3 regions of the Pseudaeromonas sp. HNCC25DJ182 genome follow, and region 3 is predicted to be linked to each of the others. Evidence: predicted binding sites of a transcription regulator. Region 3 holds the regulator's gene; each other region holds the start of a gene.
The links. The regulator sigma-54, encoded in region 3, starts transcription at its own class of promoters, with help from an activator protein. The targets are predictions, from matches to a motif close to TGGCACNGTTTTNGCTT.
Positions count from the first base shown of each region.

Region 1 (3,280 bases), on a different contig from region 3:
CCCCGGAGTTCAGCAGATAAGTCGGCAATACGGTGGCCCAGAGATGAGCCAGCAGCTCCAGAGGCGACAACCCGGCCTCGATCAACAAAGCCAACAACGGGAAACAGAGCAGCAGAGCAATGCCTCTGCTGCTCGCCATCCAGATAGCCGCCTTCATATGGCGTTTTCGCCGGTTGAAAAGGTGAGATTAGAGATCGAATTTCACCTCATCCAACAACTTCATCGCCTGGGTTCTGTGCTTGGCGATCGCAATAAGAGGCAAATCATCCGCACGGTATTGCCCCCAGGAAGCCACTAACGGCGACAGGGCCACCCCTGACTTGACCGGATACTCTTTGTTCAGCTCGGCGTAGAGCTGCTGCGCCTGATCCCCGACCAAGTACTCCATCAGACGTTGAGCCGCCTTTGGGTGCTTGGCATACTTGGTCATGACCACGCCACTGACATTAACGTGCGCGCCTCGGTCAGCCTGATTAGGGAAGTTGAGATAGACAGCCTCAGCCCAACTCTTCTGATTGGCATCCTCCAGCATGTTGCCGTAGTAATAACTGTTGCCGAGAGAAAGGTCGCAGACCCCCTCCTTGATCGCTTTTACCTGATCCCGATCGTTCCCCTGAGGCTTGCGTGCCAGATTCGCCTTAACCCCCTCTAACCACTGACGGGTCTTGGCTTCACCCTGGTGAGCCAGCATGGAAGCAACCAGCGCCACATTGTACTGATGCTTGCCACTCCGGGTGCAGATGCGTCCCTTGTACTTGGTATCCGCCAAGTCTTCGTAGCGAATGGTGCTCAACTGCCCCAAACGCTCTTTGCTGCTGTAAATGCCACGGACTCGCGTGGTAAGGGCAAACCACTTGCCTTCTGGATCCCGATACTGAGCCGGAATTGCTTGCTCCAAAGACGGGCTACGAACAGGTTGCACCAGATCCGCATCAACCAGCTCCATCAGACGGCTAATATCCACCGTCAAAACCAGATCGGCGGGCGTTAACCGCCCTTCGCGCTTCAATCGTTCGGCAAGTCCATCTTCGGCGTAAACCAGATTGACCTTGATACCGCTTTGCTCAGTAAATTGCCGCACGATAGGTTCAATCAAATGCGCCTGACGCGCCGAATAGACATTGACCTCTTCAGCCGCCTGCGCCTGAAAAACCAACAATAGAGATAAACTGACCAGATGCCGCCAACCCATAAACCCACCATCCCTTGACGTAAATCAAAAAAATTCACGCTGATGATAGTCATTCGCATTTATTGCTTCAATAGAAATAAAAAAAGACCCCTAAGGGTCTCAAGTACAGCTCAATACATCATGAAATGGCGGGTGCCCTCCGAACGAAGTCAACACCCGAGACCGCTAGATGGCTTCGTCGTCGACTTCACCGGTACGGATACGTACCACATGGGCCAGGTCATACACGAAGATTTTGCCATCACCGATCTTGCCGGTATATGCCGCCTTGCAGATTGCCTCGATGATACTCTCGACATTCTCGCTCACACTGGCAATTTCCAGTTTCACTTTTGGCAGAAAATCAACTTGATACTCGGCACCACGATAAAGTTCGGTGTGGCCCTTTTGACGACCAAAACCTTTCACTTCGGACACTGTCATACCGTCAACGCCCAGAGCCGCTACCGCCTCACGCACGTCATCCAGCTTAAATGGTTTAATAATTGCACTGATAAGCTTCATACCTTGTCTCCCACTCCCTGGTTGATATTGGGTTTAACAAACTAATTCAATGTCTATGCCACAATAATAAAACCCATATTATTCATATAGATAAATATAAAAAATCAAATTAACCAGCCATCTTCCATTACAATTGGTGCAGCTCAGTTCGGGATGTCACTGAACAGGGCGCCAATTTGGTGCAGCACAAAAATCACCCCGCACGACAGCTCAGCTTAGGACTCCGATTGGACAAAATCCTGCCACGCCAATAACAAGCGTTGAAAATCCTCCAGCCCACAGCCCGACATCTGTTCATCATCGTAATAGGCCATATCCGGCTCCAACTCATCGCCAAATTCAAATTGCACCACATTGGCCGAGATTTCGGCTTCTCCATCCCCCAATTGCAAGGTATACCCGGCGCTATGCAAGGTCAGCATCTCGACCTCACCCTGCTGGACTCGTTCAACATCTCGTAAAATATCAGCCAATAGAGTCAGATTCGAGGCGATCGCATCATTCAACCAATGACCAAACGCCTCGTGTCCCATGGCCAATTTGACACGCAAACGCCCATCCGCCTGTTTGATAAATTCATAATCCATCTTAACCCCCTCAGCCTGCTCTTCTCATTCTAGCGCCAGAAGGGCATATCATAAAAAAACGGGGCGCATCATGCGCCCCGTTCCTGCCACTCAGCATCCATCACGCCGGAACTTGCAGAATGACCTGGTCGGCCTTCGCGGTGTAACTGGCAATCTGGTTAAAGTTCAGGTAGCGATAAACATCACTCGCCAGGGTATCCAATTCACGAGCATACCCCTGATATTCCTCGACACTCGGGATCCGACCCAAGATGGCCGCCACGGCCGCCAGCTCCGCGGATGCCAGATAGACATTCGCCCCCTGCCCCAATCGGTTCGGGAAGTTGCGAGTCGACGTAGAAACCACAGTGGCACCATCAGCGACACGCGCCTGGTTGCCCATACAGAGTGAACATCCCGGGATTTCAATTCGCGCGCCCACACGACCGAAGATACCGTAATAGCCTTCCTCGGTCAGTTGATCTTTGTCCATCTTGGTCGGCGGCGCGATCCATAAACGAGTCGTCAACTGGCCTTTGAACTGGTTCAACAGCTTACCGGCCGCCCGGAAATGCCCGATATTGGTCATGCAGGAACCAATAAACACCTCATCGATAGTGTCACCGGCCACGCTGGACAGCAAACGGGCATCATCTGGATCATTCGGCGCACAGAGGATCGGCTCCTTGATGGTATCCAGATCAATCTCGATTACCGCGGCATATTCCGCATCGGCATCCGCCTGCATCAGCTCCGGCTTGGCCAACCAGGCCTCCATCGCATTGATCCGACGGCTGATGGTGCGAACATCCCCATATCCCTCCGCCAGCATCCATTTGAGCATGACAATGTTGGAGTTGAGGTATTCGGCAATCGGCGCCTCGTCCAGTTTGATGGTACAACCAGCTGCGGAACGTTCTGCGCTGGCATCTGCCAATTCAAACGCTTGCTCGACCTTCAGCTCCGGCAAGCCTTCAATTTCGAGGATCCGGCCGGAAAAAATATTCTTTTTCCCGGC
Region 1 covers NZ_JBVAYG010000015.1:99,390-102,669, forward strand. The annotation lists gene ACZYUB_RS12830 (ABC transporter permease) at 1-157, opposite strand, end outside; gene ACZYUB_RS12835 (Fe(3+) ABC transporter substrate-binding protein) at 188-1,192, opposite strand; gene ACZYUB_RS12840 (P-II family nitrogen regulator) at 1,358-1,696, opposite strand; gene ACZYUB_RS12845 (YacL family protein) at 1,912-2,283, opposite strand; gene acnB (bifunctional aconitate hydratase 2/2-methylisocitrate dehydratase) at 2,384-3,280, opposite strand, start outside.
Region 1: the regulator sigma-54 is predicted to act here: its motif matches at 1,741-1,757, upstream of ACZYUB_RS12840 (P-II family nitrogen regulator).

Region 2 (3,280 bases), on a different contig from region 3:
GACGCCCGAGGTCAGCAATACGGCAGCCTGCCCCTCAAGCTCCTGACGCTGTGCGGCTTCAGTCAGGGATTTTTGCATCCGCTCCGCCAGCCCAGGCTCGATACCAGCACCTTCAGCACCACCCGCCTGCAGGGATTGGTGCAAAATACGTTCCAGCTCAGGAGCCAGAGTGATTACCGGAATGACCGATTCACCACCGATGATCTCCTGCACGATCAGACGCCGTAATGCGATGCGACAAGCGGCAGTCAACACATCAGGATCCTGACTGCGCGGAGCGTACTCCACCAGCGTTTGCAGCACGGTACGCATATCACGCACCGGCACCCCTTCTGTCAACAGGTTTTGCAATACCTTGACCAAGGTTCCCAGGCTCATCACACCGGGGATCAAGCCCTCAACCAGTTTGGGTTGCGCACGAGCCACCATATCCAGCAGATTCTGCACCTCTTCATGGCCAAGCAGCTGGGCTGCCTGACTGGTCAGCAACTGACTCATATGAGTAGCAATAACCGTCGAGGCATCCACCACTGTATAGCCCAGGCTCTGGGCTTGATCAGACTGCTCACGGGCAATCCAGACCGCATCCAGACCAAAGGCCGGATCCCGGGTCTCCAATCCCTGCACCGCACCAAAGACCTGGCCCGGGTTTATCGCCATCTCTTTATCATGATAGACCTCGGCCTCGCCCATGTTGACGCCCATCAACGTGATGCGATACTGATTGGGCTGCAAATCCAGATTGTCGCGAATATGAACGGGGGGCACCAGGAAACCCAGCTCTTGGGACAGCTTCTTGCGTACCCCCTTGATTCGATTCAGTAACTCGCCGCCCTGGCTTCTATCCACCATGGGGATCAGACGGTAACCAACCTCCAGACCAATCACATCGACCGGGCTCACATCATCCCAGCTCAAATCCTTATGCTCGGGTACGGCGACATCATCCATCGGAGCCAGTGCCTTGGTTTCGGCATCCATCTTGCGCTTTTTGCTTTTGCGCACCATCAACCAGGCCCCAAAAGCAGCGAGAAAGCCTAACGACAAAAAGGCCAGGTGTGGCATGCCGGGAACCAGGCCCATGATGATCAGCACCGCAGAGGCAATGATCAGCGCCTTGGGCTCTTCAAACATCTGGTTGAGCACCACCTGCCCCATGTCCTGGTCAGTATTCTGCCGGGTCACGATGATCGCCGCCGCGATGGAAAGCAGTAACGACGGGATCTGGGCAACCAAACCATCACCGATGGTCAACAAGGTATAGATAGCAGCGGCGTCGCTAAAGCCCAGTCCGTGCTGAGCCATACCGATGATGAAACCACCGATGATGTTGATAAACAGGATGAGGATACCGGCCACGGCATCCCCCTTGACGAACTTGGATGCACCATCCATGGAGCCGTAGAAGTCGGCTTCCATGGTCACTTCCTGACGCCGTTTTTTCGCTTCATCCTGATTGATCAGGCCCGCATTCAAGTCAGCATCGATCGCCATCTGCTTACCGGGCATCGCATCCAGAGTAAAGCGCGCACTTACTTCGGAAATACGGCCAGCACCCTTGGTGACGACTACAAAGTTGATGATCATCAAGATGATAAAAACTATAAGACCGACCGCATAGTTGCCACCGATAACCACATTACCGAAGGCTTCGATGACATGACCGGCAGCCGCAGAACCGTTATGCCCCTCCAGCAGCACGACTCGAGTCGATGCCACATTCAAGGCCAGACGCAACAAAGTGGCCACCAGCAGGATCGTCGGAAAGGCTGCGAAATCGAGCGGCCGACGGGAATAAACCGCAACCAGCAACACCACCAACGACAGGGCAATGTTGAAGGTAAACAACACATCCAGCAGGAAGGTCGGCATGGGTAGCACGACCATGCCGAGGCTGGCCAAGACCAGCAACGGGGTACCCATACCACGGTTCAGCAGATGGCGATATTGACCCAGCGAGGCGAAGGTGGCTCTCATTTCCATGGCAGTCTGTCGAATAATATGGCGTTAACCTAGACTAGCAAAAAACAAGCCACCGATTAACCATTTGATTTTTATTATGATAAATAATGCTAGCCGGTTAACGTCAAAAAAATGTCAATACCTTAACTCATCAGGGATCGGCAGCTCATCGGCCAATTTACGCGGTGGGGCGGCTCGACCCTGTTTGTAGGCCTGTAATTGATACACATAGGCCAGTACCTGGGCAACCGCAACGAATAGGCCATCGGGGATCTGCTTGTTGAGCTTGGTGGTATGGTAGATGGCTCGAGCCAAAGCCGGTGAGGCCACGCTAGTCACCCCGCACTCCCGGGCAATCTCCCGGATCTTCATCGCCACCTCATCCACGCCCTTGGCCAACACAATGGGCGCCGCGCCCGGTTTATCGCGTTCATATTTGAGAGCCACGGCGTAGTGCGTCGGGTTGGTGACCACCACATCGGCTTGAGGCACCTCCGCCATCATGCGGCGATTGGCCATCTCATACTGCAGACGACGCAAGCGTCCCTTGACCTCGGGCTTCCCTTCCGAGTCCTTATATTCATCCTTGATTTCCTGCTTACTCATGCGCAGTTGTTTATTGTGATTCCACATCTGGAAAGGGACATCAATCGCCACAATAGGCAGCAACGCACAGCAAATCCCGACAGCAACCCATAGGCAAAGCTCCAGTGCGTCATAGATGGCAAACGGAAATTGACGCTGGCTTAAATCCAGAATGTGCGGCAACTGCCCCATGATCAATGACCAGGAGAGCAGACCAATAAAGAGGACTTTGGCAATGGACTTGATGAGTTCGACCCAGCTCTGCATACCGAACATACGTTTGAAGCCCGCCATGGGGCTGAGCTTGCTCATCTTCGGCATCATGGCTTCGCTGCTGACATTCACGCCGCCTAGCAACAAGTTGCCCACCAACGCCGCCAACAAGACGATGGCAAACAGCATGATCAGCGGCACAATCAGATCCCCAATGTCGGCGCCCAGGGCGGGGATCATGGTAAACGGATCGAAGACCTGTTCACGGGTGAAGGAAAAATTGCGGTGAAACACATCGAGCAAGGCTTGCCCCAGTGACTTGGCGACGGTCGATAAACCGATGACCCCGGCCAGCAGCACAACCGCCGTCCCCAGCTCTTTGGATCGGGGAACCTGGCCCTTCTCCTTGGCCTGGTCTAGTTTTCGCCCTGTGGGTTCCTCTGTTTTTTCCTGACCATCCGACTCGGCCATGGCCTATCCCTCCACGCATTGAGTCTGGATCACGTCACAAATCAGCGAC
Region 2 covers NZ_JBVAYG010000008.1:44,959-48,238, forward strand. The annotation lists gene flhA (flagellar biosynthesis protein FlhA) at 1-1,983, opposite strand, end outside; gene flhB (flagellar biosynthesis protein FlhB) at 2,098-3,231, opposite strand; gene fliR (flagellar biosynthetic protein FliR) at 3,235-3,280, opposite strand, start outside.
Region 2: the regulator sigma-54 is predicted to act here: its motif matches at 2,019-2,035, upstream of flhA (flagellar biosynthesis protein FlhA).

Region 3 (3,280 bases):
GGAAGTCCGTGGTGATCTCACCCGGGAGGAAAGAACGGACAAGATGGAGTCTCTTCTCGAGGAGTTTCACATCAGTCATATCCGCCATAGCCTTGGCATGAGCCTCTCCGGCGGTGAACGACGACGGGTGGAAATCGCCAGAGCTCTGGCCGCAGACCCCAGATTTATCCTGTTAGATGAACCATTTGCCGGTGTCGACCCTATCTCGGTGATCGACATCAAACGCATCATCGAACATTTACGCGATCGTGGGCTTGGGGTATTAATTACCGATCATAACGTACGAGAAACCTTGGATGTCTGCGAGAAAGCCTATATCGTCAGTCATGGCAAGCTTATTGCCGAGGGCGCACCAAGCGACATCCTCAACAACGAACAGGTGAAAAAAGTTTATCTGGGAGAAGGATTCACCCTATAGGTAACACTCTCTGCAGGACCCGGTTTGTCGATTTAAGGAAAGAGCGATACTAATGAAACCGACTTTACAGTTGCGCCTTGGTCAGTCATTGGCCATGACGCCACAGCTTCAGCAAGCCATACGCTTGCTACAACTCTCCACACTGGAGCTCCAACAGGAGATCCAGCAGGCACTCGATGCCAATCCCCTGCTGGAGCAGGAGGAGAGTGATAATCTGGAGCCCATGTCGGAGCAAGAACGGGACGATGCCCAAGCCGCTGACGAAGCGCGAGATGAACAGGATGGTAGCCAGCTCAACACCAGCGACGCACTCAATCAGGAAAACATGCCGGATGAGTTGCCGATGGATACCACCTGGGATGAGCTGTATACCGCAGGAACCCATCAGGCCAGTGGCTTACCCAGCGGCGATGATGAGCCTGTCTATCAGGGTGAAACCACAGAAACACTACAAGATTATCTGCTTTGGCAAATGCAGTTGACGCCATTTAGCGAGCTGGATCAGGCAATCGCGCTCTCGATCATCGATGCCATTGATGAATCCGGTTACTTGACGGCCACTCTGGAAGATATTCTTGAAGCAGTGCAGTCCGATGAACAGGAAGTCGAACTGGATGAAGTCGAAGCCGTACTCAAACGAGTGCAGCACTTTGATCCCATCGGTGTCGCCTCCCGCTCCGTCCAGGAGTGTCTGTTGATCCAACTGGGACAATATCCACAGACCACGCCTTGGCTTCAAGAAGCTAAAACCATCCTGCAAGAGCATATGGATTTGCTGGCCAGTCGGGACTATCGCAATCTGGCTCGCAAGATGCAGCTCAAAGAGGGCGAGCTCAAAGAAGCACTGGATCTGATCCAGCATCTGGAGCCGCGGCCCGGCAACAGTATCATCCAAAGCGACTCCCAATATGTGATTCCGGATGTCGCAGTCAGCAAGAAACAGGGCAAGTGGGTGGTGGAATTAAACCCGGACGCCATGCCGAAAATTCGCATCAACGAAACCTATGCCTCCATGGCCCGCAGCGCGCGAAACAGCAGTGACAGTCAGTTCATCCGCTCACACTTGCAAGAGGCCAAATGGTTTATCAAGAGCCTGGAGAGCAGGAATGAGACCCTGCTGAAAGTAGCCAATTGTATCGTGTTGCAGCAGCAAGACTTCTTCGAATATGGCGAAGAGGCCATGAAGCCCATGGTTCTGAATGATGTCGCCGAAGCGGTAGAAATGCATGAGTCGACCATTTCGCGCGTGACCACACAAAAATTCATGCATACGCCTCGTGGAATCTTCGAACTTAAGTACTTTTTCTCAAGTCACGTCAATACTGATAATGGAGGGGAGTGTTCCTCCACCGCAATCCGGGCTTTGATCAAGAAGCTGGTCGCGGCGGAAAATACAGCAAAACCCTTAAGCGATAGCAAGATCGCGGATTTGCTTACTGAACAAGGTATTATGGTAGCCAGACGGACCATCGCTAAGTATCGAGAGTCCTTGTCAATACCGCCATCCAGTCAGCGCAAACGCCTGTTGTAGGCCAAACAAAAGGAAGACGTTATGCAAATTAACCTGTCAGGTCATCACATCGAAATTACCGACCCGCTGCGTGACTTCGTAAATAGCAAATTTGCCAAGCTGGAGCGTCACTTCGAACAGATCAATAATGTTCAAGTCATTCTCACGGTTGAAAAGCTCAACCAGATCGCCGAAGCCAAACTCAACGTCAATGGGGGCGAGATTTTTGCCAATTCCCAGCAAGCCGACATGTATGCCGCAATCGATACCTTGATTGATAAGCTGGATCGCCAGATCATCAAGCACAAAGAAAAATTGAATAGTAAGTAACTATGTTAATTCAGGACTTTCTCAGCAGGGACTGCACCAAAAGTGCAGTCCCTTGTTCCAGTAAAAAACGCGCCATTGAACTCATCAGTGAACTGGCCGCCCAGCGGTTAGGATTGGATGAGCAAGAACTATTTGAACGCCTGTTGGCCCGTGAAAAGATGGGCAGTACCGGCATTGGCGGCGCCATCGCCATTCCTCATGGCCGGATCCCGGACGGACACCCTTTGACAGCGGTATTTCTGACACTGGATCAAGCCATTGCCTTCGATGCGATCGATAACCAGCCTGTCGACATCCTGTTTGCCCTGCTGGTACCGGAAAGTGAATGTAAAACCCATCTCAAGACGCTCTCACTTATCGCTAGCAAGTTGAATGACAAGGCTTTTTGTCGTCTACTCCGCCAGGCCGAGAATGACGAAGCGCTCTATCAACTGATGATTGCCCCCTGAGGCGCCCATGAAATTGATCGTGGTCAGTGGCCGCTCTGGCTCGGGAAAAACCATAGCCCTGCGTGTCCTAGAAGACCTGGGCTACTATTGCGTCGATAATCTTCCGGTTACCTTACTGCCCCAATTGGTGCTGGAAGCCCGGGATCGTTATGACCAACTCGCCGTCAGCATTGATGTGCGTAACATGCCGGATGAAAGCGGTGATATTGATAACCTGCTGGGCCAAATCCGTCAGGCCAGCGATATCGAATTTTCCAGTATTTTTACCGATGCCGATAATGCCACGCTGATCCGTCGCTATGGCGAAAGCAGGCGTTTACATCCACTGTCGCGCAAGCACCTCTCGCTGGATCAAGCCATCCAACAAGAGACCCATCTCCTAGCGCCCCTGTCATCCACGGCGGATCTGCGGATTGATACCAGCATGCTGAGCATTCACGACCTCAGCGAGCAGATCTGTGAACGAGTTTTGGGACGCAAAGAAAAAGAACTGGTTCTGGTCTTTGAGTCGTTCGGCTTCAAACATGGCACCCCCAAAGATGCAGATTTCGTATTCGATGCCCGGTTTCTCCC
Region 3 covers NZ_JBVAYG010000002.1:81,056-84,335, reverse strand. The annotation lists gene lptB (LPS export ABC transporter ATP-binding protein) at 1-418, shown strand, start outside; gene ACZYUB_RS02190 (RNA polymerase factor sigma-54) at 471-1,949, shown strand; gene hpf (ribosome hibernation promoting factor) at 1,971-2,258, shown strand; gene ptsN (PTS IIA-like nitrogen regulatory protein PtsN) at 2,261-2,707, shown strand; gene rapZ (RNase adapter RapZ) at 2,715-3,280, shown strand, end outside.